DNA from 2 places in the Cobetia sp. SIMBA_158 genome. Region 1 is predicted to be linked to the other one. Evidence: predicted binding sites of a transcription regulator. Region 1 holds the regulator's gene; the other holds the start of a gene.
What was found. The regulator PhoB, encoded in region 1, activates phosphate uptake and scavenging genes when phosphate is short. The targets are predictions, from matches to a motif close to TGTCATANNNNTGTCANA.
Positions count from the first base shown of each region.

Region 2: R2R70_RS05405 (glycosyltransferase family 1 protein) is a predicted target of PhoB. The motif match lies at 1,058-1,075, and genes of this name have one in related genera.

Region 1 is NZ_JAWJYL010000005.1:255,305-271,293, forward strand. It holds gene uvrD (DNA helicase II) at 1-418, shown strand, start outside; gene R2R70_RS10485 (TRAP transporter substrate-binding protein) at 622-1,722, shown strand; gene R2R70_RS10490 (acyl-CoA thioesterase) at 1,877-2,311, opposite strand; gene R2R70_RS10495 (PstS family phosphate ABC transporter substrate-binding protein) at 2,766-3,866, shown strand; gene R2R70_RS10500 (ABC transporter permease subunit) at 3,980-6,256, shown strand; gene pstA (phosphate ABC transporter permease PstA) at 6,253-8,049, shown strand; gene pstB (phosphate ABC transporter ATP-binding protein PstB) at 8,046-8,891, shown strand; gene phoU (phosphate signaling complex protein PhoU) at 9,111-9,836, shown strand; gene cysZ (sulfate transporter CysZ) at 10,033-10,761, shown strand; gene phoR (phosphate regulon sensor histidine kinase PhoR) at 10,948-12,270, opposite strand; gene phoB (phosphate regulon transcriptional regulator PhoB) at 12,278-12,967, opposite strand; gene ubiA (4-hydroxybenzoate octaprenyltransferase) at 13,191-14,081, opposite strand; gene R2R70_RS10540 (chorismate--pyruvate lyase family protein) at 14,149-14,736, opposite strand; gene R2R70_RS10545 (NAD(P)/FAD-dependent oxidoreductase) at 15,046-15,989, shown strand, end outside.
Region 2 is NZ_JAWJYL010000002.1:316,513-332,501, reverse strand. It holds gene rfbA (glucose-1-phosphate thymidylyltransferase RfbA) at 1-908, shown strand, start outside; gene R2R70_RS05405 (glycosyltransferase family 1 protein) at 1,233-2,285, shown strand; gene R2R70_RS05400 (DUF938 domain-containing protein) at 2,445-3,113, shown strand; gene nhaC (Na+/H+ antiporter NhaC) at 3,426-4,871, opposite strand; gene R2R70_RS05390 (FAD-dependent oxidoreductase) at 4,905-6,233, opposite strand; gene R2R70_RS05385 (GntR family transcriptional regulator) at 6,994-7,665, opposite strand; gene R2R70_RS05380 (aldehyde dehydrogenase (NADP(+))) at 7,851-9,428, opposite strand; gene R2R70_RS05375 (Ldh family oxidoreductase) at 9,463-10,464, opposite strand; gene R2R70_RS05370 (dihydrodipicolinate synthase family protein) at 10,538-11,485, opposite strand; gene R2R70_RS05365 (4-hydroxyproline epimerase) at 11,569-12,501, opposite strand; one part of gene R2R70_RS05360 (IS5 family transposase) at 12,935-13,277, shown strand; one part of gene R2R70_RS05360 (IS5 family transposase) at 13,277-13,788, shown strand; gene R2R70_RS05355 (hypothetical protein) at 13,911-14,087, opposite strand; gene R2R70_RS05350 (hypothetical protein) at 14,220-14,564, opposite strand; gene R2R70_RS05345 (PH domain-containing protein) at 14,624-14,992, opposite strand; gene R2R70_RS05340 (LysR family transcriptional regulator) at 15,273-15,989, opposite strand, start outside.

The DNA of each region.
Region 1 (15,989 bases):
GCGTCGCCTGTGCTACGTCGGTGTCACCCGCGCCATGCAGCGCCTCTACCTGACCTACGCCGAGCTGCGTCGCATGCACGGCAAGGAGACCTTCCAGCGGCCGTCGCGCTTCCTGCGTGAGCTGCCGGAAGAGCTGATGGAAGAGGTGCGTCTGCGTGGCCAGGTCTCGCGTCCGGTCTCGACCCAGCGCGCCACGCCGAATCGCCGTCCTTCCGGTCCGCGTCAGGAGAGTGTCGAGGCCAATGGCGACATGCCGGCACTCTCGCTCGGCAGCCTGGTGCGGCATCCGCTGTTCGGGGAAGGCGTGGTCATCAATGCCGAAGGCCAGGGCGAGCGTGCGCGCGTGCAGATCAGCTTCGAGGGCGAAGGCGACAAGTGGCTGGTGCTGGGCTTTGCCAAGCTGGAAGTGCTGAGCTGATCCTGCATTGATGGCAGACGCAGCCATGAGGCGCTGACAGCAGGCGCTGGCAAGAGGTGTAGCGCGGGGCAGGGGGCGCGGTATTCGTTCGCCATTACGGCCTTGGTGCAGTTGTGGGCCATCCATGGGTCGCGGCATAGTGGCAGACATGCTGTCTTGATGCCGCGTCATGCATTGCCCACAACTCGAACAAGGAAAGTCCCATGCAACGCCGCCGTTTTCTCTCTGCTCTGGGGGCCGGTGCTGCCGGTCTCGCCGCCGCGCCTTTCGTGTCCACCGCCAATGCCGCCGAGGGCGAGACCATCCACTGGAAGATGGTCACCTCCTGGCCGAAGAACTTCCCGGCACTGGGCACCGGTGCCAATGAATTCGCCAGCCTGATCGGCCAGCTCTCCGGTGGTCGCCTGCAGGTCAAGGTCTATGGTGCCGGCGAGATGGTACCGGCGCTGGAAGTCTTCGATGCCGTGTCCTCCGGTACCGCCCAGATGGGCCACTCGGCCTCCTACTACTGGAAGGGCAAGGTGCCCGCGGCCCAGTTCTTCACTGCGGTGCCATTCGGCATGAACACCACCGAGACCAACGCCTGGCTGTATCACGGCGATGGCATGAAGCTGTGGGACGAGATCTACTCACGCCACAACCTCAAGCCGCTGGCGGTGGGCAACACCGGCACCCAGATGGCCGGCTGGTTCAACAAGGAAGTGAACAGTCTCGAGGACATGAAGGGCCTGAAGATCCGCCTGCCGGGGCTGGCGGGCGAAGTGATGAATCGCATCGGCGCCAGCGCGGTCAATCTGCCGGGCAGCGAGATCTTCACCGCGATGGAAACCGGCGTGATCGATGCCACCGACTGGGTCGGCCCCTACAATGATCTGGCCTTCGGCCTGCATCAGGTGGCCAAGTATTACTACTCGCCGGCCTGGAACGAGCCTTCCGCCATCCTCGAAGGCACCGTCAATCTCGAGGCTTGGCAGGCATTGCCGGAAGACCTGCAGCAGGTGGTGATCCAGGCGGCCAGAATCGCCAATCACGCCATGGTGGATGAATTCGCGCTGCGCAACGCCACCGCGCTGACCTCGCTGGTCGAGGAGCACGGTGTAGAGCTGCGTGAATTCCCCCAGGACGTCTATGCAGCGCTGTTCGATGCCTCCAACGAGGTGCTGGACGAGTTCATCGCCAAGGATGAGGACGCCAGGCGCGTCTATGAGTCCTACCGCGCCTTCCAGCAGCAGGTCGCCCCCTGGTCGCGTATCGGTGAGCAGGCCTATCTGGATGCGCGTGGTCGGGTGCTCGGCGAAGCCTGAGCGAGTCTCTTTCGGACTGCCTGCCGCACTGTCTGCCTGACTGCCTGACTGCGTGACTGATTGTTGACGAAAAAGCCGCCCTCGAGGGCGGCTTTTTCTTGGCGTGTGGCTGACAGGAAGAGAGGCGAGGCGCCAGGCTCAGTCCTGCTCAGGATCAGTCCTGCTCCTCGATGATGGCGGTGCTGGCCTGCTCCGGTACGGCACGGATGCGGCCATTGTCATCGAGTGCCACCATCACGTAGCAGGCTTCGGTCACCTTGGTCAGTGCGTGTTGATTGCGCTCCTGCGGCGGGCGGATCCAGACCTCGACGGAGAGCCTGATCGAACTGCGCCCGACCTCGGCCACCTGAGTGAAGATATTGACCACCGAGCCGATACGCACCGGCGACAGGAAATCGAGGCCTTCGACGGCCACGGTGGCAGTGCGACCGTGGGCGACGCGCCCGGCGGCCAGCTCGCAGGCCTCGTCCATGCGGTGCATCAGCCAGCCGCCGCTGATGTCGCCATAGAGATTGGTGTCCTGGCGTTGGGCGATCAATTTGAGCGTCAGTGTGCCGTTCGGCGTCGGGATATCATCCAGAGCTTGCATGTCATGACTCGCTATCTTGTTGTTATAAAATGGTCATTTCATTTCTGCACCCTTGCGTCTGAAAAGGTGCGTCTTTTGGCGCAGGGCGCTGCCTTGTACAGGGGGCCTTATACAGGGCACTTCGGCAATCGCCGAAGAAAGTCACCGGGTGCCATCGATAGCATCAGCGCGACGCAGACCATGGCGGATGAGCCGCAGCGGCTTCATCATCTCCTGTATCCTACTCCGGCGGACAAAGCACTGTCCTCACTGACAAGGGACTGTCAGGAGATTTTTTGCGCTGCAGCATGGAGTATCGTTACTCAACGCAGCAATGACGGATACTCGCTGTCTTTCGCCATGCTGCATGGGCCGCCTTGTTCCACCGTCGCCTGCCCGTCACCACGGGCGTGGCAAGCAGCGGCCAGCTCCGTGTCGCATCGTCATCTTGTTCATTCTCTGGTGGGAAGTCGCCATGTCAGTTTCCGTCGGGTCGCTTGTCCGTTCAGGCTTTCGCGCCGTGTTCGCGTCGCGTCGCGGGTCATCCGCGTCCTCCTCACGCATGCCCTCCTCATGCGCGCCCCGCCTGCGCTCAGGGCTGCCGTCGTTGCGGCTGATGTCGCTTGCCTGCCTGCTGGGGCTCTCGACGCTCTCGGCTCCGGCACTGGCCGACAAGGTGCCCGAATATCGCCCGGTGTCCGGGGTGGTGGGCAACCTGACGGCGGTGGGCTCGGATACCCTGTCGGTGCTGGTGACGCGCTGGGCTGCCCAGCTGCGCCGCTATCATCCGGGGGTGCGCGTGCAGCTGCAGGCCGCGGGCTCCTCGACGGCACCGCCGGCATTGATCGCCGGCACCACCCGCATCGGGCTGATGTCGCGTCCGATGAGCGATCAGGAGCGTCAGGACTTCACGCGTGAATTCGGCTATCCGCCGTTGGGGGTGCCCGTGGCGCTGGATGCGATGGGCATCATCGTGCATCGCAGCAATCCGCTGGAGGAGATCAGCATCGCGCAGCTGGATGCCATCTTCTCCGCCACGCACAACTGTGGTGGCCAGGCGGCCAATCGCTGGGGCCAGCTCGGGCTGAGTGATGAGTGGAATGACCGCCAGATCACGCGCTTCGGGCGCAGTGCCACCTCGGGCACCTACGGCGCCTTCCGCCGTATCGCGCTGTGCGATGGCGACTTCCGCCTCGATGTCAGCGAACAGCCGGGCTCGGCCTCCATCATCGGTGCGGTGGGCTCCTCGCCCAATGGCATCGGCTATGCCAGCTTCAGCACCTCTTCGCCGCTGGTGAAGCAGCTGTCCGTCAGCCGTGAGGCGGGTGGCCACGCCGTCTTCCCGAGCCGGGCCAGCATTCGCGATGGCCGCTATCCGCTGACCCGCGCGCTGTATATCTACGTCAATCGCGTGCCTGACGAGCCGCTCCCGGCGCTGGAGCAGGCCTTCCTGTCATTGATCATGTCGCGTCAGGGCCAGCAGGCCATCCTGCGCGATGGCTATGTGCCACTGCCGGAAAAGCAGCTGCTGCACTGGCGTCAGCAATTGGGGCTGGAGGATGTGGATGCCCTTTGATTCGCCTTTGTCATCTCTCTGTCATCACTTGGACATAATCTCGGTGCCATACCCGCTTCATGCGTCTGCGGAGTCGACACTCCAGGGCGCGAATCCTTTCGTGGTGATATTTCATGTCGGCAGTTGATGCCTCCCGAATGCAGCGTCGTCGTCTGCGGCATGACCGTCTTGCCAGTCTGTGGCTGACAGCGGCCGGGCTGGGCGTGATGGTCATCGTCGTCGTGATGCTGGCCTATCTGGTCAGCGTGTCGTGGCCGCTGCTCAAGCCCGCCAGCGTCACGTCGCTTCCTCAGCAGGCGCTCGAACAGCAAGCGAGCGACCAGCAGATGCCTGCCGCTCAGACCGACCTTGACTGGCTGGCCGATCCTGACTGGCTGAGCGCCTTGCCTGACATGCCGCTTGCCGCGCGTGACGGGCTGCCTCCCGTGCTGGCCAGTGATGATTCGACGGCGGATTCGCGCACCTCGCCGCTGGCAGGTGTCTGGCTCGCGGATGATCGCCTGCAGGTGGTTCAGCAGTCCGCCGCTGGCGTTCGCCTGCGCGGCAGTGCCATCGAGGTTCCCGCAGGGCTTGAGCGCCGCCAGGCAAGCCTGGTGCTCAGCCGTGACCAGCTGTGGCTGCGCATTCCGTACGAGGAGGGCGATGGCCTGTGGCTGGCGCGTCTGGCCTTGTCATCTCCACACGCCTCCGCAGGCGCGCTGGAGGACGATGCAGCAAGCCAGACTCCGCTCTCCGAGTGGCAGCAGCAGTGGTTGCCGGGCACGGCCAGGCTGTCTTCGCAGCAGGGGCGTCTGCTGGTCACCGCTGACCGCGATGGCTTCACCCAGTGGCAACTGAGCGAGGCCTCCACCGGAACCAAGCCGCTGGCGCGCAAGCTGGCACATCACGCTGTGAGCTCTTCTGCCTCCGCGTCATCGCCGGCGATCACCGCGATCAGCGTCCTGCGTGGCGGTAGAAGCCTGATCGTCGGAGACGCCGCAGGTGGCCTGACCCATTACCTGTTGCCGGCGCACGCGCAGCCGCTGGTCAAGGCCGGCGTCTTTGACAGTGGCCTGTCGGCGCCGGTGGTGACGATGGCGGCCGCCCATCACAGCCTCGGCTTTGCCGCGTTGGACGCCAACGGCCGCCTTGGCCTCTATCTGGCCACCAGCGAGCGTCGCCGTCAGGTGCTGGACTGGCTGGATGCCTCTCGGGTCGCGGCAGGCGTGGCGCTGGAATTTGACAGTGATGACCGCCGCTTGCTGGCGTCGGCGGCCCGGGAAGCAAGGCTGCCCGGGCAGCTCGCTCAGGACGCGCCGCTGGGGGCGCTCGGCAAGGCCTATGCCGGGCTTGCGATACACGATCCTCATCAGGCCGTCGGGCTCGACGCCATCTTCGGCAAGGTCTGGTATGAGGGGCGCGCAGCGCCGGAGTGGATCTGGCAGCTGGAGAGCACCGGTACCCACGAACCCCGTCTGTCGCTGGTGCCCATCATGTGGGGCACGCTCAAGGCGGCGCTGGTGGGGCTGCTGTTTGCCGTGCCGTTGGGGCTCGGCTGTGCCATCCATGTCGCCTGCTTCATGGCGCCGCGCCAGCGTTCCCGCATCAAGCCGCTGCTGGAGATGATGGAGGCACTGCCGACCGTGGTGATCGGCTTCATCGCCGCCCTGGTGGTCGCGCCCTTCGTCGAGCGTGAGCTGATGGCGGTGTTGCTGGGGCTGGTCCTGATTCCGCTGGGCACCATGGTGGCCGGCTTCCTGTGGACCCTGTCGCCGCGCATATGGCGCAATCTGCTGCCGGAAAACATGGCGGCCTTCGGGCTGTTGCCGCTGCTGTTCGTGCTGCTGTGGCTGGATGTGACCATCGCCGGCCAGGTCGAGCAGTGGTGGTTCGACGGCGACCTCCGTCAGTGGCTGTTCAGCCACTACGGCATCGATTACGCCCAGCGCAACACCCTGGTGACCGGCATGGCGCTGGGGCTGGCGGTGATGCCGACCCTGTTCACGCTCAGCGAGGACGCCCTCTCGTCGGTGCCGCGCGGTCTGGCCGCCGGCTCCGCGGCGCTTGGCGCGACGCCATGGCAGAGTCTGCGCCGCGTCATCCTGCCTGCCGCCGCCGTCGGGCTGTTCTCGGCGATGATGATCGGCATGGGGCGCGCCGTCGGTGAGACGATGATCGTGCTGATGGTGGCCGGCAATACGCCGCTGGTGGATGCCAGCCTGTTCGAGGGCCTGCGCTCACTGGCCGCGACCCTGGCCATCGAGCTGCCGGAGGCCGAGGTCGGCAGCAGCCACTACCGCTTGTTGTTCCTCGCTGCCCTGGCATTGTTCGTCTTCACCTTCGTGGTCAACACGCTGGCGGAAGTGCTGCGACAGCGCTTCACGCCGCCCAATCAGGGGAGCTGGGGATGAGTCACCCTGACACCAATCGCGCCAGCTCCTCATTGCTGCGCCCGCGCGAGCCGCTGGTCGGGCGCCTGCAGCGCTACTGGCGCGACGGCGGCCCGTGGGGCTGGCTGAATGCCATGGCGGTCAGTGTCTCGCTGGTGCTGGTGCTGGGCCTGCTCAGCCTGCTGGTGGTGGGCTCCTTCAGTCATTTCTGGCCCTCACGGCTGGTCGAGGTGGAGCTGACGGCACAGCCGGGCCAGAGTCCCACGGCCCTGACTACCACGCGCGGTGAGCCGGCGGCCGACAATCGCCATCTGCTCGGCGAGCTGATGCACGAGGAGGTGCGCCGTGTCGCCTCGGGTGAGGGGGATGACGCTCGCCAGCAATGGTGGTTGCTGCAGACATCCTCACGTGACGGGGCCGCGGCCAGCTGGCAGTGGCTGCCGGAGACGCTGCTCGACAGGATGACCTTCCCCAGCCAGGCGCTGATGCTTGAAATGCGCGATGGCCGCACTCTCTACGGCATGCCACGGGCGCTGAGTGACCCGATGACGGGGGAGATGGACCACACGCCCGATGTCGGCGACGGGCCTGCACGGCCCTTGTCCGAGGACGCCGAGCCACTGTTTTCCCGCCTGAAGATGATCGAGAGCGAGCGCCGTCAGCTGCAGGCGCTACGCCTGGACAGTGAAGTCTTGAGCAGTCGCTATCAGGCGTTGCAGCAGTCGCTCGAATCCCGGCGCAGCGCCACTGCTGACGGTGCAGCGGCGCAGACTCATGAGGATGCTGAGCTCGAGCAGGAGATGCAGGAGGAGTTGGAAGAGGTGCGCAGCGCCTTCATCGAGCGTGAAGGTCAGCTGAGTGCCCTGCGTGATGCCCTGGCGGGCGGTCAGTTGCTGCTGGGCGGCAATGGCGGCTACGAAGGCCGCATCGCGCTCGATGATATCCGCAATGCCTGGCGGCCCAATGCGATGGGCTTCAGCGGCCGGCTGATGATGACGTTCAAGCGTTTCCGCGACTTCGTGGCCGGCGCGCCTACCGAGGGCTTCGGTGGCGTCTGGCCCGCCATCTTCGGCACCGTACTGATGGTGGTGCTGATGTCGATCATGGTGATGCCCTTCGGCGTGATGGCGGCGCTCTATCTGCACGAGGTGGCCCATCAGGGGCGCCTGACGCGCCTGACGCGCATCGCGCTGCGCAACCTGGCCGGGGTGCCCTCCATCGTCTACGGCGTGTTCGGTCTCGGCTTCTTCGTCTATGGGCTGGGCGCCGGAATTGACGAGCTGTTCTATTCCGAGCGGCTGCCGACGCCGACCTTCGGGACCGGCGGCATTCTGTGGGCCTCGCTGACGCTGGCCCTGCTGACCTTGCCGGTGGTGATCGTCGCCACGGAAGAGGGGCTGGCGCGCGTGCCGCGTCGTCTGCGCGAAGGCGCGCTGGCGCTGGGGGCGACACGTCTGGAAACGCTCAAGCGCGTGGTGATTCCGGCGGCCTCGCCGGCGCTGATGACGGGGCTGATTCTGGCCGTGGCGCGTGCGGCGGGTGAAGTCGCGCCGCTGATGCTGGTCGGAGTGGTCAAGCTGGCCCCGGACCTGCCGCTGGATGACAGCTTCCCGTGGCTGCATCTGGACCGCAAATTCATGCATCTGGGGCATCAGGTCTATGATCTGGCCTTCCAGAGCAGCGATGCCTTCAGCAGTCGGCCGCTGGTCTACGCGACCGCGCTGGTGCTGGTGGTCGTGATTCTATGCCTCAATCTGAGTGCCATTCGCCTGCGTCACATGCTGGCACAACGTTACAAGGGAGCCACCGAATGAGGCGTGACTCTGAACAGCCCAAGCCCCAGTTGTTTCTTCAGGAGACGCCTGCGCGGCCGGCTGAGGACATCTGCCTGGAAACCCGCCACCTGAGCCTCGATTATCAGGCACGTGTCGGCAAGGAGAACCAGACGCGACGCGCACTGGAGGATGTCAGCCTGCAGATCGCACGCAAGCGCGTGACGGCCTTCATCGGCCCTTCCGGCTGCGGCAAGTCGAGTCTGTTGCGTACCTTCAATCGCATGACCGATCTCGACGAACAGTCACGTCTTTCCGGCAAGGTACTGCTCGAGGGCGAGGACATTCATGCGCGCGGCGTGGACGTGCCGATGCTGCGCCGCCGGATAGGCATGGTCTTCCAGACGCCAAATCCCTTTCCGATGTCGGTCTACGAGAACGTGGCCTTCGGGCTGCGGCTGGTCGGCGAGAATGACAAGCGCCACCTCGATGACAAGGTCGAATCCTGCCTGCGCTCCGCGGCGCTGTGGGAAGAAGTGAAGGACCGCCTGCACGACAGCGCGCTGGGGCTCTCGGGTGGCCAGCAACAGCGGCTGGTGATCGCGCGGACACTGGCGGTCGAGCCGGAGGTGCTGCTGCTGGATGAACCGGCCTCGGCGCTGGACCCCATCTCGACCCTCAAGATCGAGGAGCTGATCCGATCGCTGCGCTCGCGCCTGACGCTGATCATCGTCACGCATAACATGCAGCAGGCCGCGCGGGTGTCAGACGATACCGCCTTCCTGCATGAGGGCCGCCTGGTGGAATTCGCCCCGACCGATCAGCTGTTCACCAACCCGCGGCGCCGCCAGACGGAAGACTACATCACGGGGCGTTTCGGTTAGCGCTCTCATGCGCGAACGTGCAGCCAGGTAGCCTTTTCGCCCTGATATTGCTGACGATGGCGGCCAGATACCGCCTTTGCGCCATGGGTGAAACATAACTGCAATCAAGTGTCGGCATGCTGAGGGGGAGCCCGCTGTGTCAGTCAGTAGTGGGCCATACTTGTCACGTCATTCATGTCACGCCCCCTGACTCGGTGGGCGACTTTCCGGGAGAGGGAAATGGATATCACCAGCGATTCGCACGGCAAGCATATCTCAGAGCAGTTCAATCACGAGCTGGATGCACTGAAGACACACCTGCTGGCCATGGGCGGACTGGTAGAGAAGCAGCTGCAGGATGCCGTCACGGCATTGCTGGAAGGCGACAGTGAAACCGCCACGCGGGTGCGCGACAACGACAAGGCTGTCAACGACATGCAGCTCAAGATCGATGACGAGTGCACCCGGGTGCTGGCCCGCCGTCAGCCGGCGGCCTCCGACCTGCGCCTGGTGCTGGCCGTCATCCGCGCCACCTCCGATCTCGAACGTATCGGTGATGAATCGAGCAAGATCGCACGCAATGCCATCTCGCTGGTCGAGAATGGCCAGAGCCCGCGCGGCATGGTCGAGGTGCGTCATCTCAGCCAGCACGTGCGCAGCATGGTGCGTGACTCCCTGACGGCCTTCGCGCGCTTCGATACCGACCTTGCCCTCAAGGTGCTGCGTGAAGATGCCTCGGTGGATCTGGAATATCAGAGCGCGATGCGCTCGCTGATGACCTTCATGATGGAAGACGCGCGCCAGATCACGCCGGTGCTCAACGTGATGTGGATTCTGCGTGCGCTGGAGCGCATCGGTGACCACGCCGACAACCTGGCCGAGTACGTCATCTTCCTGGTCAAGGGCGTGGACGTGCGTCACACCGATACCCATGACCTGAAGCCGCAGGACCTGGACAAGAAGTGAGCTGACGCGCTTCTCTGCCCCTGTGTCGCCTCTTTCGCCCCGCACCTGCCCACCGGCAGGCCGCGGGGCGATTGCGTCGTGGGAGCGCGAGCGATGTCAGGCGGCCGACAGCTGCGCCGCGCAGGCGGGAGTGCTAGGGTGTGGCTCCGGTCAGCCCGCTGGCTGGCCGGTTCTTTTGAGATGACGAGGACGTCGCATGATTGATGCCGTATCGGCGCTGGTCCGCGGGACCCGCATGGTCTATACCCCCGGGCTGCGCCGCTTCGTATTCGTACCGCTGGCGATCAACCTGGTGCTCTACAGCATCACGCTGTGGGTATTGTTCAACCAGTTCGGTGGCTGGATCGATTACTGGATGCTCAAGGTACCGGCGTGGCTGGACTGGCTCAGCTGGTTGATCTGGCCGGTGCTGGTGGTGAGTCTGTTGCTGGTGGTGTTCTTCACCTTCAGCCTGGTGACCAACCTGATCGCCGCGCCCTTCTACGGCATTCTGGCCGAGAAGGTCGAGCACCGTCTGGATGGCACCCTGATCGATGATGATCGCGGCCTGATGAAGATCGGCGTCGACTCGCTGGGGCGTGAAATGGCCAAGCTGGGCTACTTCATCCCGCGCATGATCGCGCTGTTCATCATCGGCTTCATCCCGGGCCTGAACCTGCTCTCGCCGCTGTTGTGGGGGCTGTTCTCGGCCTGGAGCATGTCGATCCAGTACCTCGACTACCCGATGGACAACCATCAGGTCAGCTTCGGTGACATGAAGCAGCGCCTCAAGGCGCGCTGGTGGCCCTCACTGACCTTCGGCGCCGCGGTGTTCGTCATGACGCTGGTGCCGCTGGCCAATCTGCTGTTCATCCCGGGCGCCGTCGCCGGGGCGGTACTGATGTGGCAGAGCCACTACCGTCAGTTGCCGGCGCCGCGTCGTTGAGACAGCCTGTCGCAGAGCTGGCTTGTCGCTGAACTGACTCGTCGCTAGGTTGGCACGTCGCTGAAATAGCCGCAGTGTCGTCTGATTGACCAAACGAAACGCCCCGCAGTCGCCTCCTTTCGAGGTGGCTGCGGGGCGTTCTGCGTTGGGCTGGCGTCCGGGTCAGATCATCACGGAATCAGCCCATCACTGGGCTAGCGCACTGCTGGCCTGGGGAGCGCTTGCCTGACAGGCGCGCTCGTCGGGGAAGTGACAGCGGAAGCGCGCACCCTCGCCGGGGTGGCTGTCGATCTCCAGATGGCCCTGATGGCGAATCAGCACATGCTTGACGATGGCAAGCCCGAGGCCGGTGCCTCCCGTGGCGGTGCTGCGGCCCTTGTCGATGCGGTAGAAGCGCTCGGTCAGGCGCGGCAGGTGCACCGGGTCGATGCCATCCCCGTCATCTTCCACCTCGACCAGCAGGCCCTGGTCATCCGCCTTCCAGCGCAGGGTGATATGGCAGTCTTCGGGGGTGTAGCGCACCGCATTGAAGACCAGATTCGAGATCGCGCTGCGCAGTTCCTGCTCCTCACCGCGCAGTGACAGGCTGGCATCGGCTTCGATGGAGAAGGTGTGGCGCCCCTGGGACAGGCCTTCGGCGTCGTCGCGGATATGGCCGAGCAGGGCGCTCATGTCGATGCAGCGACCATTGTCGGACAGCTCGTCGGTTTCCAGGCGTGACAGGGTCAGCAGGTCCTCGACCAGGTGCTGCATGCGGTCGGTCTGGCTCTGCATCTGGCCCAGTCCACGCTGCCAGCGCGGTGGCAGGTCATCGGCGTAATCGGAGTAGGTCTCGAGATAGCCGGCCAGTACCGTCAGCGGCGTGCGCAGCTCATGGGAGACATTGGCCACGAAGTCGCGGCGCATCTCTTCCAGACGATAGAGGCGGGTGACGTCACGCAGCATGACCAGACGCTCGTTGTCACCGAACAGGGTGATGGAGATCTGCAGCGTCAGGTTGTCAGACAGCGGCGACTGGAGCGTCAGCGGCTCGCGGTAGGCCAGCCGATTGAAGTAGTCGATGAAGACGGGGTCACGCAGATAGTTGGTGATGTGCTGGCCGCGGTCGTGGCTGGCCTTGAGGCCGACCAGCTGCTCGGCAGCGCTGTTCCACCATTCCATGTCACCGTGGTTGTCCAGCATCACCAGGCCGTCGCGCATGGCCTCGGAGGATTCCTGGATACGGTTGAGGATGCTGCGCAGTCGCTCCTGAGCCTGACGCTGGCCCTTCTGGTAGCGGTAGAGACGATCGAGCAGGTCTCCCCAGACGCCATCGCCGGGCGGCGGCTCTTCATGGGGATTGGTGATCAGCCAGGTGTAGAGGCTCTTCAAGTGCTTGAGATGGACGAACAGATACAGCGAAAGACCCAGCGCCAGGCCCCAGCCCAGATGGCCCAGCAGGCCACCGATCAGGCCGAAGCCACCGGCAAGGTAGCCGAGGCGCCATAGCTCGTTGGTCCAATAGCGCATGAATCCCTCAGGCCTGAGCGCTGAAGCGGTAACCGGTGCCGCGGACGGTCTGGATCAGATGCTGATGGCCTGTGCCCAGCGCCTTGCGCAGGCGACGGATGTGCACGTCCACGGTGCGCTCCTCGACATAGACGTTGCCGCCCCATACCTGATCGAGCAGCTGACTGCGCGTGTAGGCACGCTCCTGATGCGTCATGAAGAACTGCAGCAGGCGATATTCGGTCGGGCCGACATCCAGCGAGTTGCCATGGGCGGTGACGCGGTGGCTGGCCGGGTCGAGCATCAGGCCCTCGACTTCCACCGCCTCCTCGACCCCCTTGGGAGTGGTGCGACGCAGCACGGCCTTGAGACGGGCGACCAGCTCGCGCGGCGAGAAGGGCTTGGTGATGTAGTCGTCGGCACCGGCTTCCAGGCCTTGAATCTTGTTGTCTTCCTCGCCCTTGGCGGTCAACAGGATGATCGGCAGCTCCGAGGTGGTCTCGTCACGCTTGAGACGCCGCGCGAGCTCCAGGCCACTGGTACCCGGCATCATCCAGTCCAGCAACAGCAGATCGGGCTTTTCATCGACGACGATGGCGTGGGCGTCCTGGGCATTGTCTGCCTCCAGCACGCGGTAATCCGCCATTTCGAGGGCAACGGCGATCATCTCGCGAATCGAGGATTCATCGTCGACAATCAGTACGGTCTTGGAGCTCATCGCTAGATCCCATGCAGCAGTCGGCGCACGCGCCAGAATGACAAGTCGATGACGATTACAACCCGCTTATATGACAACGAGATGACAACTGCCAGCATGGCAGCTTGCACGCAAGCCTGCCAGCCACCTTGGAGGCGCGGCAGGCAGGCATGAACCGTGGGCTGGGGAGCAACAGAGGGCAGGGGTCGCTTTAAATTAAATAATACTAATGTTTATGCAGGCGTCAGCTCATCGGCCAGGTCGCCAGGGCGATACCGGCGAAGATCAGCAGACCCGTCCAATGATTGTTGAGGAAGGCCTGGAAGCAGGGCGCACGCTCACGCTCCCGGATCAGACGTTGCTGCCAGACGAAGGTGACGGCGGCGGCGGCCAGCCCCAGCCAGTAGAAGATGCCTAGCACCAGCTGCAGGCCGATGCCGATCAACACCGCCAGCATGCCCAGCTGCAACAGACCGATCATCAGCTTGTCGGCACGCCCGAACAGCACGGCGGTGGACTTGATGCCCACCTTGAGGTCGTCGTTGCGATCGACCATCGCATAGGCGGTGTCGTAGGCCACCGTCCACATCAGATTGGCAGCGAACAGCCACCAGCCGTAGGTCGGTACCTCCTCCAGCGTCGCGGCGAAGGCCATCGGAATCGCCCAGCCGAAGGCGGCGCCCAGCACCACCTGGGGCAGATGATGGAAGCGCTTCATGAACGGATAGCTGGCCGCCAGCAGCACGGCGACGATCGACAGCAGCACCGTGGTCAGGTTGGTGAAGCACACCAGCACGAAGGCGGCCGCGACCAGCCCCCCGAACAGCGTCAGCGCCTCGCGCTCCGAGATGCGACCCGAGGTCAGCGGCCGGTCTCGCGTGCGCTCGACATGCTTGTCCCAATGGCGGTCGGCGTAGTCGTTGATGACGCAGCCGGCGGCGCGCATCAGATAGACCCCGGCGATGAAGATCAGCAGGGTCGTGCGCTCGGGAATGCCATCTGCCGCCAGCCACAGTGCCCACAGGGTCGGCCACATCAGCAGCCAGGTGCCGATGGGGCGGTCCAGCCGTGTCAGGGCGAGGTAGTCGGCCAGTCTGGAAGGACGCGAAGCGGCGGAAGTGGATGACGCGGTCATCGGGGCTCCTGGGCGGGTGGTAGTGGGCAAGGGAAGAGAGGGAAACGAGGCCAGTCGGGCGCAAGGCTCAGGCCAGCTGCAGCGCGTGCTGGAAGGCCGGTGTGAAGCCCTCCTGCACCAGCACCTTGAAGCGACCATGCGAGAACATCGAGCGGCGCATCCACAGGCTGGTGGTGCGGGCCAGCGGCCTGGGGCTCGAAAGCACCAGCGGGGCACGGCTGACATCGATGGCGCTGCGGGTCAGGTCGGGCTGGCGAAACAGCCAATGGCCCAGCGAGCGCTCACCCAGCGTCGAGAGGCGATGACCGTGGGTCAGGTCCAGCGCCGCCAGCGAGCGTGCGATCACCCATGGCGTATCGCCATGACAGAGCGCCACTTCGCGCCGCCAGACATGCCGGCGTGAGCCGATGCCCAGCAGGCGTGCCTCATCCAGCCGCGCGGGGCCGGTGTCCTGCAGCAGCAGGCGCACGCGCAGGCCCTGGATTGGCTGGCCATCGCGTTCATCCTGCTGCTGCATGGCGCTGGCAAGACGCTGGGTCAGCGAGTCCGTCGAGGAGAGCCACGCCCACCAGCCGGCCGGCATGACACCTTGCAGCGTGGCAGCCGGCTGCCAATGGCGGCGCACCGCCGCCGAAGCAGCGGGTGCGGCGCGCATGTGCGAAGGCCAGCGAGGCGCAGGCTGGCATAGAGTCTCGGTTGACGAATGAGGCGCCTCACAGGTGGAGGTCTGTGGCGTGAGCGCTGCGCGATGAGGCTCGCCTGCTGGGCATCGGACCACGGTGAATTCCCTGTCAGGATGACGAAATGGCGAGTCTAGCATGGCCGGGCGGCAAGGCCTCCCGCTCAGGCATGCCTGCACTGCTGGCGGGCTGGTATGCTGGGCGCATTCATCGGCGTTCATGACGGACGCTGCTGGCGCTCTTTCATCAGCGCTTCCCTCGGATCGATCTCAGGAGATGGTGCCATGCGCGACCCTCGCACCCTTGTCATCATTGGTACCGGCATGGCGGGCATTGGTCTGGCGCGCGCGCTGCGTGCGCGTGACAAGGACAGCCGGCTGATCCTCATCAGCCAGGACAGCGGCCACGATTACGCCAAGCCCATGCTGTCCACCGCCTTCGCCAAGAAGATGTCGGCCACCGATCTGTCGCGTCAGGCGCCGGTGGCGCTGGTGGACGAGCTGAATGCCGAGCTGCGTACCCATCAACGCGTCACTGCCATCGACGGTGATGCCCGCCAGCTATGGCTGGGCGAGGAGTGTCTGGCCTATGACGAGCTGGTGCTGGCACTCGGCGCCGCGCCGCGTCGTCCCTTCCCCGTCGCCGCGGAAGTGGCCTCACGCGTGCAGAGCATCAATGATCTCGACGACTATGCGGCCTTCTGCGCGACGCTGGCGAAGGCCCGCGAGCGTGGGGAAGACGGGCACGTGGTGATTGTCGGTGCCGGACTGGTCGGCTGTGAATACGCCAATGATCTGACGGCCGCCGGCCACCGCGTCACGCTGGTCGCGCCGGAGGAAACTCCGCTGGATGGGCTGCTGCCGCAAGCACTGGGGCAGCGTCTGGGCGCGGCGCTGGATGGGCTCGGTGTGACGCGTCGCCAGGGCGAGATGGTCGAGACCATCGCCGCCAGCTCGGGCGAGGAGGCCGAGCGTCAGGCCGCGCCGGTCGAGGTGCGCCTGCAGAGCGGTCGTCGCCTGACGGGCTCCGTGGTTCTGCTGGCCACCGGGCTGGCGCCGCGCATTCGTCTGGCGCAGGCCGCGGGCCTGAGCGCCGGCGGCGACGGCATCCGTGTCGACCGCCACCTGGCCACCTCCCAGCCGCATATCTGGGCGCTGGGCGATTGCGCCAGCGTCGAGGGCGTCAATGCCATGTATGTCCAGCCGCTGCAGATGGCCGCGCGCACCCT
Region 2 (15,989 bases), on a different contig from region 1:
TTCTCGCGGGGGGCTCCGGCACTCGCTTGCACCCGATCACGTTAGGCGTTTCAAAGCAGTTGCTGCCTATCTACGACAAGCCGATGATCTTCTATCCCGCCTCGGTCCTGATGTTGGCCGGCATCCAGGACATCATGATCATCTCGACGCCTGAGGACTTGCCGCAGTATCAGCAGCTGCTGGGCAGTGGCGAGCAATATGGCGTTCGCTTTGAATATGCCGTGCAGCCTAGCCCTGATGGGCTGGCTCAGGCTTTCCTGATCGCCGAGGACTTCATCGGTGATGATGATGTCTGCCTGGTGCTGGGGGATAACATCTTCCATGGCCCCAACTTCACGGGTCAGCTCCAGCACGCCGCGTCCCGCGCCACGGGGGCGACGGTCTTCGGGTATCTGGTGCAGGATCCGGAGCGCTTTGGCGTGGTGGAGTTCGACGAGCAGGGCAAGGCGCTTTCCATCGAAGAAAAGCCTGCCCATCCTCGTTCGCCCTTTGCGGTGACCGGCCTTTATTTCTACGACAACGATGTCGTGGAGATCGCCAAGCGCGTCAAGCCTTCCTCTCGGGGGGAGCTGGAAATCACCTGCATCAACAATGCCTATCTGGAGCGGGGCGACCTACATGTCGAGCGCTTGGGGCGTGGCTTCGCCTGGCTGGATACCGGCACGCATGACAGCCTGCTGGAGGCGGGGCAGTACGTGCAGACCATCGAGCATCGTCAGGGACTCAAGATCGCTTGCCTGGAAGAGATCGCCTGGGGCAATGGCTGGATCGATGACGATGAGATGTTCGCGCTCGGCCAGCGTCTCAGCAAGACTGGCTATGGCCAGTACCTGCTCAAGCGACTGGAGGATGTGCGCCGCGCCACGGCGCTCGGTGAAGACCGCCATGAACTGATACGCGTGGCGTGATGAGAGTCAGCTTCACGCAAGGCAATTGACCCGATTCGACATCGGATTCATCAACCCACAAGGCCCGCAGCTTACCCTGCGGGCCTTGTCGTTTCTGGACTTGGACCGTCCAATAGGGCGCTGCCAGCGGCGATTTGGCGTCCAACGCAGGTAACACGTTGATTACATCCGCTACACATCAGCAAAATTTGAGTGGTGTGATGCCCAGAAATCATTAAGCTCAAAGTAAGCGTCCCAGAGTCAGTGTGTGCTCTCGCTCGCGCTTGTTTGGCGGTGACGCCGAACGTGCCGGGACCATGAATGCCTCGAGTAAAGGAGACTGACATGACCGCCTTCCCGACCACTCCTCGTTGGATCGTACTCAGTGATGAAGCCCAGGCGCTGGAAGATATCTACTTCTTCCTGCCTGCCATGGCCGCGTTGCGCAAGGAAGGCACACGTGTCGAGCGTTTTGAAACCCGCCGCTGGAAGTTCTCTCCCAAGCTTGCCCAAGCGCGCCTTACCGGCGCTTGCCTGCTGATCGCGCGTAGCCTGGGGCGGGAATGGATCGAGATGCTGGAAGCACATCGTGAGCAGCACGGTCGTATCTGCTACCTCGTCGATCATCTGTATTCGCCTGAGTTGCTGCCATCGGAGCAAGATACCTCCACCCCTGAAGCAGGCTCTGAGGCTGAAGCGGCTCAATTGCAGCAGCGATTGTTCGCGCTGGCGGATGAGGTCGTCGTGGTCAGCGAGCAGCTGGAGGCCGCTCTGGCGAGTCTGCATCCCAAAGTCAGCCTGTTGACGCCGCCGTTGACCGGCATGCTGCCGGATCTGCATCATCTCGAGCAGAGCGACTGGTGCATCGGCTTTCACGGCACTCTGGCGCATCGTGTGGACATCCTCACGCTGGCCCCAGTGCTGCGCGATATCCAGACGCGGCATTCGGACAGTGAGGTGGAACTTATGATGGGCCGCCATCTGCCGCTGGCGCTCAGCGATATTCCCCGCCTCAAGACGATGGAGGCCGTCAGCTGGGAGGCCTTTCAGGATTATTGCTCGCGGCGTCGGATCGCCATCGGTCTGGCGCCCTTGATGGAAAACTCCGACAACCGTGCCGCCTCCTGGCTGCGATTTCTCGATATCACCCGCATGGGCGGGGTGGGCATCTACAGTCGCCGGGCGCCCTATGTCGATCTGATCGAGGACGGCGTCGATGGCCTGTTGGTGGGGGATGACTCGGCAGAATGGACAGCCGCCCTTGAGCGCCTGCTGGGCGACCGTGATGCGACGCGTGCCATGGCGCACAACGCGCAACACAAGGCCCATGAAGTGGGCGACCCGCTGCGGGTACTGGATTTCTGGCGTGCGCGTTCGACGGTGGCGCGTGCCCGCTAGCGGAGTCGTCTGTAATGGCCTGACTCAAACAGCTTGACCGAAATCGCCTGATCCAATCACTGTTTGCTCAAGCGCCGCACCCCTCAGGGGTGCGGCGCTTTGTTATGATCTAGCCATCTTTTCGTTCTGAGTCATTTGCCCTGTTGAAAGGAGTGCTGCATGGCCACCCCCGAGTTACCCGATGACTTGCCAAGCGCGACGTCGCGATCATCGCAGCAGGATGCCGAGGTAGCGCACAGTCAGCGTCTCGCGAGCCCAGCGGTCGCCCGCAATCGTGACGTGATTCTTGATGTCCTGCGGGATGTGCTGGCACAGCGGCGTCAGGTGCTGGAACTCGCCAGTGGTAGCGGCGAGCATGCGGTGCATTTCGCTCACGGATTGCTTCATCTCGAATGGCAACCCAGTGATGCCAGCCCGCGTGCCTTGGAATCCATCGCGGATTGGCGCGCCGAAGCCGCACTGCCCAACCTGAAGGTGCCGATCACGCTGGATGTGCAGGCCGAGTGGCCTGAGGTGGCCTGCGATGCGCTGGTGGCGATCAATCTGATCCATATATCACCATGGCGAGTCACGTCCGAGCTGATGTTGCAGGCCGGTCGACGTCTCCCGAAGGACGGCGTGCTGTATCTCTACGGTCCCTACAAGCGGGGAGGGCAGCACACGGCGCCGAGCAACGAAGGCTTTGATGTGCAGCTCAAGAGCCGCAACCCGTTATGGGGCGTGCGTGATCTGGAGGCGGTCATCGAGGAGGCGGAGCGCAACGGCCTGACCCTCGACAAGGTGGTCGAGATGCCGGCGAACAATCTGAGCGTGGTCTTTCGGCGCTAACGCTGGCGGTCAGTAGCCCGTCAGAGCGGGTGAGTACACCTGATGTGACCCACTCACTACGACAATGCCCCGTCCTGTCGCCAGGTCGGGGCATTGTCGTGCATTGACGAAGGAAATGCGGCTGCACGGTAGTGCGCAAGCGCTTGAATCCCCGACTCACCTTCAATAAGGGCCGTGATGTAGACGTGAGCGGTCGAGGAGCGCCGAGGCAGGCGCAATGCCGCCGGCGGTCAGGGAGGCGCGGCGCGGATGGCCGTCAAAAAGGCCAGCCTCAAGGAGGCTGGCCAGGACATGCGAGAGGCGGGAGTGGCGTCAACTTGCCGCTTGCGGCGCGGGCATCACGGCAGGGGGCGTGGAGCTATTGGCGCCAGGCGTCGTGCGCCATACTGCGATGTTGGCGTAGCCGTACAACAAGGTGATGGCCAAGACCAGCATGTGATACCAGAGGAAGGGCAAATACGACAGTGTGGAGACACCAAGCGTGGTCGCCATGAAGACCCCGCCATCCGTCCAGGGCACCATCGGGGTCGTGACAGTCCCCCCAGCTTCGGCATTGCGTGACAGGACACGCCGGTCGATGCCCTGGTCATCGTAATTTTTCTCGGTAATCGTGCTGGCGGTAATCAACGAGACGTAGGCTGCTCCGCCGAAGAAGTTACCGAAGAAGCCCCCCAGCATGGTAGAGAGCGTCAGGCGCCCAGGAGTGCTGGCCCAGCGTAGGAAGCCTTCACTGATGGCTTTGAGAATTCCGATACGCTCCATCAATCCGCCCAGCCCCAGTGCGAAGAGAATCAACACGACGACTCCCAGCATGGATTCAATGCCCCCTCGATTGAGCAGGGTGTTGAGAAACTCGACATCCGAATGCATCGCGTTACCGACATAGGCGATCTGAATCGCCTCAACCGGGCTGATCCCTTGCACCCACCAGGCACAGACGCTCCCCAGGAGTGCGCCAAAGGTAATGACTGGAATCGCCGGGTAGCTACGCGTCAGCAGCGCGATGATGACCACGGCAGGCAAGAGCAACCAGGGGCTGATCGTGAAGTGCTCTTCCAGGGCTTGCATGGCGAGGGTGGCGCGTGAGGTATCGACGTCGCCATTCACATAAAAGAAGCCCACGATGAGAAACATGATCGAGGCAATGACGATCGCGGGTGCGCTGACGAGCATCATCGAGCGAATGTGGTCGATCAGGCTGACTTTGCACAGTGAGGCGGTCATGACGGTGGTATCGGACAACGGCGACATCTTATCACCGACATAGGCCCCTGAGATCACCGCACCGGCGACAAGCGGCAGCGGTATGCCAAAGCTGTGGCCGATCCCTATCATGGCCACCCCGGCTGTCCCGACTGTCCCGAAGGAGGTGCCGGTGGCCAGCGAGGTGAGTGCGCAGATCACGAAGGCCGCAAACAGGAATATCTGCGGATTCATGACCGTTAGCCCGTAATAGATGATGCTGGGCACAATCCCCCCGGCGATCCATGTCCCGATCAGTGCCCCGACCGTGGTCAAGACCAGTACGGCCTCCATGCCGTTATGAATGCCATTGATGAGGCCTTCCTGCATGCTGGCATAACTGACCTTGAGCCTAAGCCCCAGCGCCATGACCAGAAACCATGAGGCAAAGAGTGCCAGTTGGATGGGAAGGTGGAGCACATTGATGCTCAGGAACATGATGGCAATGAATCCGACCATCACGGCCAGCACCTCACTGAGGGTTGGCAGCCGTATTGGGCCCGTAGTGGTAGACATGATCTCTCCTTTGCGTTGTTGTCGTTATTGCGATTAAAAGCGAGTGAGCCGATAGGGCGTCATCTCGGGGAGGGCACTTGCGAGGGAAGGCTGACGCGTGCTGGCGAGGTGGGCGACCATCTCTGCGGTGATCGCGGCTTGCGTCAAACCCAGGTGATGATGACCGAAGGCCAGAAGCACTCTGCCGTTGTGTACTTGGTCAATAATCGGGAGCGAATCTGGCAGTGACGGTCGGAAGCCCATCCATGGCGTGGCGTTCGTGGTGTCGAGGGGAGTCTCGAACAATCCTTCGGTCAACTTGTGAAGTTGCCAGGCGCGTTGCATGTTAGGCGGTCGTTTCAGTCCGGCAAATTCGACGGTGCCTGCCAGGCGAAGTCCATCTTGCATGGGCGTCATGATGAAGCGGCGCTCGAGTGATGTGACGGCGCTGGGAAGGCGGTCCGCTTCTCTCGGCAGCATCAGGTGATAGCCGCGTTCGGTATCCAGCGGGACGTTGACGCCCGTCAGGGCCTTGGTCAGTGCGGCGGAATGCGCGCCACAGGCGATTAGTACCCGGGACGCTTCCAGCGTTTGCGCATCATGCGTGCGCAATGCCACGCCGCTGGAGGTCAGTTTGCCTCCGACGATTTCCTGCGTCTGAAATTCGACACCTGTGTGCCGCGCTGCGCGAACGAGCGCCTCGGTTACCGTGAACGGATTGACGACATGGCCCGTCTCCGGGAAGCACAAGCCGCCTTGTATCCGGGAGGAAAGGGCGGGCAATTGTTGACGGATCGCTGCGCCTTCCCATAGGTCGACGGTCACGCCCTGCGCGGCCATTCGGGCGTGGACGGCCATGAGATCACGGCGGGTGCTGGCATGCTCATGGATCAGGAACGAGCCATGGTCCTTGAGAAGGTCCTGCGCCCCGATGGACGAGAGCAATGCGCGCCAGGCCCTCAGACTGGATTCATTGAGGACCCGCAATGCCGTTACGCTCTGGGCGTAAGGGCTCGCGCGCAGGTTGAACAAGAGGCGGGTGAACCAGGGGGTTGCGCGGGGAAGGTGTCGCCAATCCAGACGCAGGGGCCCCATGGGGTCTGTCAGCATGCCCGGAATTTTTTTCAGTAGGCTGGCATCCGCAATCGGGAAGACTTGCTCGGTGGCCATGTGACCGGCATTCCCCCAGGAAGCGCCATACCCGGGGAGCTGGCGGTCAATGACTGTCACTTTCTTCCCCTTGCGAGCCAGTGACAAGGCGCAGGCCACGCCGATAATCCCTGCTCCGACGATCGTGATGTCGTCACCCGCTGTGACGGCCGCGTGTGTGCGGTTTACCGAGCCCATGATGTCTGCCCTGTGTTGTTGTTTTGTCGATTGTATAAAATATATGTTAGCGGGTCGTCCGGAGCAATAACCCTGTGACTAAAGTCGGGGGAGTGTCGCTAGAGCTGCCCCCGACTCGGCGCCATCGGGGACGCATCACCCGGCGCAGGCGGAGGAGGCTAGACGCCTGCGCGACTTTGAACGAGGCGATCATGGTCGCTCGAATGCTCGTCGATATTGCGCAGTCTCTGAGGGAGCGTCGGTCGTGCCGTTCTTGTGTGGCAAGACGAACGGGCCGATGGGGGATGACTCATTGGACCGTTAAGGCCAGGTGACTGGCCGCACCACCAAGCAGAGGAGGTATCAATCATGGCATGGTGAGGGGGAGCAAGAAGCCTGTGAGTGAAGCTAGGCTGGGGGCAGGAGGCGTGGGCTACGCGAAAGGGAAACTGGGATACATTGGCGTATCAGTCATCGGGGGGGGGGCGTTTAGGCTTGGGCAGGCCTGACTGAGCATGGCGGCAGGCATTCGTCTGCGATTCATGAAGCGATAGCGCATCCGTTAGGCATGCGCTTGGGCCCTCAGGTACCTGGTTTTATCGGCCCCTGTCCACTTGGCGAAGCGTACTCATGATCAGCGGCTGGCATCGGACTCGACATCTAAGGCCGGATAAGAAAACGGTAAAGAGGACGGGCAGAGATCGCGCACGTTTGCCTCCTATCCGGCGGGTTGCGCGGGGCGGCAGGAGGGGGGCTTCGCTATTTGAAAGGGCCCGCCGAGACAGCGTATCAGCGCCCCGCTGCGAGGGGGGGCAGGTTAGAGGCGTTCCTCGGGGAGCGTGCGATTCTCCAGAAGCGTAATAATGCCATCGCAGGCCTCCTTGATGTGGACTTCCAAGAGGTGGCAAGCCTCTTCGATCTTGCCGTGGCGCGCGAATTCCAAGAGTGCGTGATGCTCGCGCTCTGCTTTTTCGATCTCTTGGGTATACAGCAGCTGCATACGAATGTAGCGATCGGACTTGGTATTGAGGTGACTGATCAGCGCCATCGTTTCTGGCAAGTTGGCGGGCGCATATAGCGTTTGGTGGAAAGCAAAATTGTATTCGCTCCAATTATCGATCTCTCCGCGGGCGTCCAAGGCCTCATCGTATTTATTGAGAATTGCCTCCGCCTTATCTAAATCTTGCGCTGTCAAATGATCGATAGAGTGGCGGAGTACGTAAGTCTCCAGCAAGATTCTTAGGTCAAATAATTCTCGAATCTTGGCGATGGAGAGCTCCGTGGTGAAAGCACCACGGTGAGCATGGAATTCTACAAGCCCTTCGGCTTCCAAGGTGAGCAACGCCTCGCGGACAGGAATGCGACTGACACTGTAATCGCTGGCCAGTGCATCCTGTCGCAGTTGAGTTCCCCCTTTGAACTCACCGCTGAGGATGCGGCTTCTCAGGTCGTCAGCGACGAGTTGAGCTCGAGTCTTGAACGCTGCCATGGGAACTCCCTGTCATCGGATATAAGTTTGCACATTGTATACAAGGAGTCCCAGAAGTCTATTTGTCGAGCTGCGTGGAAGCCTCGAGATAGAGTGGTGCGCCCATTGAGCTCCTCCCCCCAGGCATACATGGTGTGCCTGGGGGGCACTACCGGCGAGGCCTGTCACCGGTAGTGCACGTGAGCTCATTGTTCGCGGCTGCCATTCACCAAGCGTTTCAGGGAGAGGGGGTTCCCCTGTTTGAGCGCATCTGACAGCAAGACCTCTGGGAGGTCTTGATAACACACCGCACGCAGGAAGCGCTGAATGGCGGCAGTGCCAACAGACGTTGAGCGGCCATCGGATGTCGCCGGATAGGGGCCGCCATGCACCATGGCATCGCAGACCTCTACGCCTGTTGGCCAAGCGTTGGCTAGGATGCGGCCGGCTTTTCGTTCCAATATCGGGAGTAGGCTTGAGGCGAGAGCATAGTCGGCTTCGTCCATCTGAAGGGTTGCTGTCAGCTGGCCTTCCAGACCTTTGAGAACGCTTCGAATTTCCTCATCACTGTCGCACGCTACGATAAGCGCAGTCGCGCCAAAGATTTCGGCTTGTAGTGAGGTGTCCTGCAAGAAATCTGTCGCAGTGGTCACAAATAAGCCAGTGCGACATTGATTCGCTGCCTCGCCTTGGGTGCCACGAGCGATTTCACGTGCCTTGTCATTGCGCTTTAGTGCGTCGACACTCTTTACATAGGCGTCATGGATGCCTGGGGTCAGCATCGTTTGGGAGGCGCTTTGCTCTACGGCTTGGCGTGCTGCACCGATAAAGGCCTCCAGGGAAGCCCCACGTCGGGCGATCAGAAGGCCCGGGTTGGTGCAAAATTGTCCTGCTCCCATGTTCAGCGAGGCGATAAATGCTGCGCCCAGAGACTCGGCGCGACATTCAAGTGCCGATGGCATCAAGATGACGGGGTTGATTGAGCTCATCTCTGCATAGACGGGGATGGGCTGCGGACGCGCTTGGGCATGGTTCAGTAGGGCGGTGCCACCACTACGCGAGCCGGTGAACCCGACGGCTTGAATCTCTGGGTGCTTCACTAGCGCTTGGCCCACTTCACGTCCTGACCCAAATATCAGGGAGAAGACGCCCTCAGGCAGCTCGCAGCGTTTCACTGCCTTTTGAATAGCCCGACCGACCAATTCACTGGTGCCGGGGTGAGCAGAATGTGCTTTCACAATCACCGGGCAGCCTGCTGCGAGTGCTGACGCCGTATCTCCCCCTGCGACAGAGAAGGCCAGTGGGAAGTTGCTGGCGCCAAATACAGCGACTGGCCCCAGTGGAATCTGCTGCTGTCGAAGATCTGCACGAGGCAAGGGAGCCCGCTCTGGCTGTGCTGGATCAATCCGCACATCGAGCCATTCCCCGGTACGAAGCGTATTGGCAAACAGGCGAAGTTGACCGCAAGTCCTTCCACGCTCTCCCTCAAGGCGTGCTGACGGGAGCCCTGTTTCTTGAAGAGCACGTTGAGTGAGATGCTCACCGAGCAACTCGATCTCTTCGGCAATACATTCCAGGAACTGCGCGCGTTTCTCGATCGACGTTGAGCGATAAACCTCAAAAGCGTCGCTTGCCAACAGGCATGCCTTGTTGACATCGGATGACTTACCGCCTGGATAAGCGGGACTGAGTTGCTGATTGTCAGCAGGGTTGATGGCATAAATAGGGGCTTGGTCGCCCAGTATCGCGGATTGACCGATTAGCATCTTTCCTTCCAATAGCATATTAAATCTCCGTAGTAGTAAGAGGGGGAAATCTTTACAGTAATGATGATAATTCTTGATAAAGATGGTCAGGTAGCCAGACACCCTCGCGCTGAGAGCGTTCGCGTGCCTCGTAACGCCGCTGTGAGGGGAGGCGTGCACCTTGTGATGTAATGGAGGTGAACACCTCTTCGGCTTGCTGGAGGAAGTGTTCCGTCCTCTCGCCAAGGAAGCGCTTCGGATCCATGGCGATCAGTAGCACTCCGTGGTACGGGGAGCCTCCTGCCCCTGCATCATGCTTGAGTGACTGGGCACTGGTCAGGTCGCCGATCAACGGGCCTGCAATCAATTCAATCATGGTGGACAGGGCAGACCCCTTATGGCCGCCGAACGTCAACATAGCGCCTTCCAGCACGGCTTCAGGGTCGCGAGAGGGATGGCCACAACGATCAATTCCCCAGCCTTCAGGCAATGCCTTGTTCTCTCGCCGATGTAGCTCGATATCCCCTCGCGCGATGGCACTGGTAGCAAAGTCGAAGAGGTAAGGTGGGCTGGCAGCGCGAGGCCAGCCAAAGGCCAGCGGGTTGGTGCCAAGTACCGGTAAGATTCCACCCGCCGGGGCGACCCACGCATGGCTTGGGTTGCAGGCAAGCCCGACTAACCCGTGGCCGGTAATGGCTTCTATCTCTATCCACAGGGCAGAGAAATGGACGCAGTGATTGATCGCCATTGCCGCGATACCCTGTGTCCGAGCCTTAGAGGCGAGTAATGGCAAGCCTGATTCGAAGGCGAGTTGGGAAAAACCGCCCTGAGCATCGACTCGGACGATACCGGGGGCAATGTCGTCGATCATCGGTGCGGCTTCTGCATTGACTTTGCCAGCGGCGAGTGTCTTGATGCAATTGAGCAATCGATAAAGGCCATGCGATCGGCATTCATCACGCTCGCCAGCGACAACGGCACGGGCCAGTGCCTGGGATTGTTCCTGGCTGAACCCGTGGCGACTCAATACGTTCAAGGCCAGCGTATGGGCTTCGTCTAGCGTTAGAGGATGCATGCTCAACTCCTCACGACAGATGCATCGGCCCCTTTCGAGAGGGGCCGATGATGAATGGAGCAAGGGGGGAGAGTTAGACCAGGTTTTCTGCCTTTGACCACTGTGCATACCAGCTGCGGAACTGGTCGTACTGCATCTCTACATAGCGTTGCTGAGATTTACTCAGTTTGTCTGTCTCATTGAAGTGTAAGGCGTATTCGTTATCCCCATTGATGACCATCAGGTGCTTGTAATACAAAACGAGGTCGGCTCCTTCATCGAAAGAGGATAAAACATTTAGGGCCTCTTCCAGTTCCTGGGCCTGGCGGCGTGCAGTGGCATCTCCCTTGGCGGCCTTCTTGCTAAGTTCCACCATCTTGAGAACTTCTTTGGGAAGTGCGTTACCGATACCAGTAATCGCTCCCGTTGCACCACAGTTGACGAAGCCATGATAGACCGCAGTATCGACACCCACCATCAGAGTCACATCTTCATCTTGAGAGGTAATGTTTTCTGCGGCATAGCGGAGTGCCTCTGCGCCACCGAATTCTTTGAAACCAATCAGATTCTGGTGATCTTTGCGCAAATCAAAGAATAAGTCAGCGCGCGTTTCGAAGCCATAATGAGGGCTGTTGTAGATCACGGACGGAAGGTCAGGTGCGGCTTCCAGGATGGCCGAGAAATGCGCCTTCTGTGCGGTAATGGAAGAGCCACGCGATAACACACGAGGAATGACCATGAGACCGGCGGCGCCGACTTTATGCGCATGTGCAGCATGAGACACCGCTTCTTTTGAGTTGACTGCGCCAGTGCCCACAATCGTCGGTATCCCCGCTTCTACCAGTCGTGCCACGCCTTCCTGTCGCTGCGCTTCTGTCAGTAACGGCCAATCCCCCATGGAACCGCAATACACGACACCACTCATGCCGGCCTCAATCAGTGCATGCCCTTTCGCAACAAGTGCGTCGAAGTCAGGCTGACGTTCTGCGTTGCAAGGAGTCATGAGAGCCGGGATACAGCCAGTAAAAATGGAATGATTCATTGTTTATCCTAATTTTATAAAGGGTGTTTAATGCGAGCTCTTGAGAGCTGACGTATTGTTGTATGCGTTTGTATGAAACCGCACTAGTGGTGTATTCCCCAGGCGAAGGGGTCATCGTCATCAATTACTAATATACTTTCTGCACTGATATAGGCATGCCCTTTGATAGAGGGGATGAGGTCAGTGCCTTCTTGTGTAAAGAAAGCTTCAAATATACCGCCACAGATACCTTCCTGCCGCCAAGTATGGCCAGGGGACAGTGCACCTTCAGCCGCAAGGCATGCTAATTTCGCACTTGTCCCAGTACCGCATGGTGAGCGGTCGTAGGCTTTTCCCGGACACAGTACAAAATTTCGACTATCGGAATTACTTCCTTTTGCAAATAGCTCGATGTGATCAATGTCGCCGCCACATTCCCCCTGTATATTTTGTTGAATCAATGCCTGCCTAACAGACCAGGTATATTCTGTTAGGGCATCAACATTTTCCAAGCTGAGTTGCTGGCCATGGTCGCTGATCAAAAAGAACCAGTTACCCCCCCAGGCAATATCTCCCTTAACGATCCCATGCTCCGGAAGCGTTACTTCTACTTCTTTCCGGAAGCGATATGAGGGCACGTTGTGAACGGTAACCGCGCCATCTTCATCTAGTTGCACCGTTACGGTTCCTACCGGGGTGTCGATCTTGTGAATGCCTGAGGTGATCTTTCCTGTATGGGCAAGAGAGGCGACTAACCCCATCGTGGCGTGACCACACATGCCCAGGTATCCACTGTTATTGAAAAATATGACCCCGCACAGGGAGTCCGGGGCCGTGGCCTCGCACAATAGTGCCCCCACCAGCACGTCATTCCCACGCGGCTCAAGAACGGTAGCCCGTCGCCAAGCATCGTGGTTCTCACGTAGATCAATGAGTTTCTCGGCTACAGTGCTGCCCCTGAGAGCCGGGAACCCATCAAGCACCAGGCGCGTCGGCTCACCGGCAGTATGAGAGTCAATGACATGCACACGCTTCATGGGACACCTTTAGAGTTGTTGTGGCGGAACGAGGGCACGCTGCGCCTCATTTGGATGATTTATATTTTATACAATCTTCAATGAGAGAAGGGAAGAGGAGCTGGTGCCTCATATGAGATCGCGATAGGAGAGGAGGAGGGCCAGTGAAGTGCCAGGCCGCGTGGTTCTTGGGGTGGCTGAGGAATGGGCTTAAGCGTGTAAGGTGAGTATAGGAGACTAAAGTTTAACCAAGATGGGGTATTGTTAGACCAGATCCGGCAGTGAGAGCACCCGATGAGAGTGACAGCGTCATCGAGGGTGATAGTTCACTGATAAGCCGCTCAAGTGCGAAGCCCTGCAGGTGCTGAAGAGATAGCGTTTGAGGTCTCGTTAGGTTTTGTACGAAAAGTCATTTTTGCTAATGTCACCCATGCATATCCAGCATAGGTGCGGCATGGCAGGACGCTACGAAATCTCGGATAGCCAATGGCAGTTGATCGAAGACATTGTCTCACCGGCTCAATCGATGGGCAGGCCCAGGAAAGACGACAGACAGAAACTGAACGGCATCTTTTGGGCCCTATGTTCTGGCGCCAAGTGGCGCGACCTTCCCGAACGTTATGGCCCTTGGAGTACTGTCTACGCCAGGTTCCGACAATGGCGTGATGACGGTACCTTTGAGGCAGTCTTGTCGCGGCTTCAACTTCGGCTTCGTGAAGATGGCCTGATGGATCTCGAGACCTGGATGATCGACTCAACCGCCGTTCGTGCAACACGCGCCTCCGCTGGTGGAGGCAAAAAGGGGGATCTGAAGACCCCTTAGACCATGCGTTGGGCCGGAGTCGTGGCGGCATCACGACCAAAATCCATTTGATCTGTGATCGCCTTGGCTGGCCCGTCGCCTTCACGCTGTCGGCGGGGCAAGAGTCGGATACACGGTACTTCATGCCCACTCTGGTAAAGGTTCATCTACCAGGAAGTCTTGGTCGGCCACGAAAACGTTGCCGCTACATCGTGGCAGACAAGGGCTATGACAGTGACGAGTTGCACCGTTACTGCGACCGTGTACGAATCAAGCCGGTCATCGCTCAACGAAAGATGAAGCGGAAACCCCGGCCAGGTTTCCCACGCGGTTTCGATAAACCCATGTACCGTCAGCGAAATATCGTGGAGCGCTCTTTCAGTTGGCTGAAAGAGTTCCGTCGTATTGCGACGCGATATGAGAAGTTGGCCCGTAGCTTTTATGCGATGGTATGCGTAGCTTGCATACGCCGCTGCCTACCAGCCGACTTTTCGTACAGAACCTAGGGCTACACAAGTGAAATAGTGGTGCAAAAGCGTTCGCTCCTGGGAAATATCGCGACGATTGTCCGAACGATACGCATTACACAGCAAGTTGACCCCTATCGGGATAGTCCCGTGTCGGCGACTCACGCGTCTGCTGTCTCGCCGCCGTCGTCTTCCTTGAGCGAGCCTTCTGCCAGAGGGGATGAGAAAGGTTGCGGGTCGTGAGAGGCAGACCTTGCGTCACTTTCCATAGTAAAAGGCAGGAGGGCTGACAACAGGACCGCCGCGAACAGCGAGAACAATGAATCGAAGTGTTTCATGCGCATACCCCTCTAGACCGTGAGTGTGTCTACAGAGCCTATGCCGCCCAAGGCGTGATTGCCTTTCGGTAATCTCGATATGGGCTAGTGGCGCAACCGATGTCACCCCCTTCAGGCGTAGTAACCGAAGTATCAGCGAACGTCGGGTTCTCGCTCGGTATCATTCCAGTCGATCACATGGCTGATGATCTTCCAGCCGGCCTTGCGTGCCGCCTTCTCGGCATGGATACGCGCTTCCATTCGCGAGATGCTGTCGGTCTGCACCGTGAAGGGCACTTCCAATGCCAGTCGCTTCTGCTTGACGCCAAGCGTCACCCGCAGCCCCTTGAGGGGAGTGGTGGTCTCTCTGGCGCGTGGTGCTTCAGGACGCGCGCGAGGAGCGGTCTCTCGGGAGGTTGAGCTGGCGGTTCTGTTGGTACTACGCACGAACTTGTCGAGTTCGCGTTTCATGCTTTCTTCGAATTGGTCGACTGACATGTCACTCATCTGGGTAACCCCGTTTGATCAAAGGAATTCACATCTGAAGCAGCAGGGAGTCAACACACATAGGTGGTGATGACTTGTGAGATTTCGGTAAGGCGTGTCTTGCCGGTAAATTCAAATCTCACCGTACCGAGTGCCGAGAAATAGATCGTGAGCTCTGAATCAAGATCAAAGGTGCCGGAAGTTTCGATGGAATAGGTTTCAATCTTCTTGTAAGGGAGGGAGGTGAAGTCTTTCTTGCTGCCTGTCAATCCTTGAACATTGACAGCGATAATACGCTTGTTGGTAAACACGACCCCATCACGCATTGATTTATAGGCTGAAATGATTTCTTCGCCATCGATCAGCAGGTCATTGACGCGTTCGGCATATTCATCGTTCTGTTTGAGTTTAAAAAAGCCTTTATTATTGAAATCTATCATTGTATTACCTTGTGATTCGACAGTGCTGCCATCTGGGGATACTTCGATAGCGCATGAGCAGGGGCCATCCCTCGGCCTCTGGCGGGACATGCGGCTTTTTCAGTATCACGACTAGAATAATCCATCCCGCGCCAACGGAGTAGCCCCGTGCTCTGACACCAGAGCTCCGAGGCGATCAAGTGTGCTGCATGGCAGTGCAAGAAGGGAGAACGTCGGAATGCACACCTGCCTCTCTGGACAGCATATAGCTTGCTGTCCGATCTCGGGAGGTCACCTTCCTTCACTCAGACGGCCAGACCTCTTCGAGACTTTGCAGGGCGGCTTCGACACAGGGTTCGTGTTGCTTGTCGTGACGCCATACCACGCTCAAGGCGCAGGGCAGGCGGGTGTCCGGCACGATATTGAGGCCGCGTTCCTGGCGCTCGGCCAGCGCCAATACATCGCGAGCCAATGTCAGTCCGACGCCGGCGCGTACCAGGTCCAGCATGCAGACTTCCTGATCCACCTGCGCGACGCGGTGGGGTGTGCACTGACTGTCGCGCATGGCATGCGCCAGCAGGCGTGAGTGGACGGAATTTTCCGGCGTCACGATCCATGGTAGGGCGGCCAGGGAGGGCCAGTCAGTCTCCGTCAGGCGCGATGACCAGCCGGTGGGGGCGAGAATGAAATAGTCGAAGAATGCCAGCTCGCGATAACAGAGGGAGTCATCGCGTGGGCCTTCACCGGGGGGAGCGAGGTAGAAGCCGATTTCCAGCTCATTCTGGCGCAGCGCCTTGAGGACGCAGCCGCTCATGCCGTGGTGGAGTTCCGTTTCCAGATTAGGCGCGCGTTCCAGTAGATGGCGCAGCAAGCTGCCCAGACGGATGAACTCCGGGTCGACGATGGTGCCGATGCGCAGCTTGCCGCGCACTGTGCTGTGCAGTGCCGCAGCGGCCTGCTCGAAGCCACGCGCGCTGGCCAGGGTCTTCTCGGCACTGGGCAGCAAGGCCTGGCCATC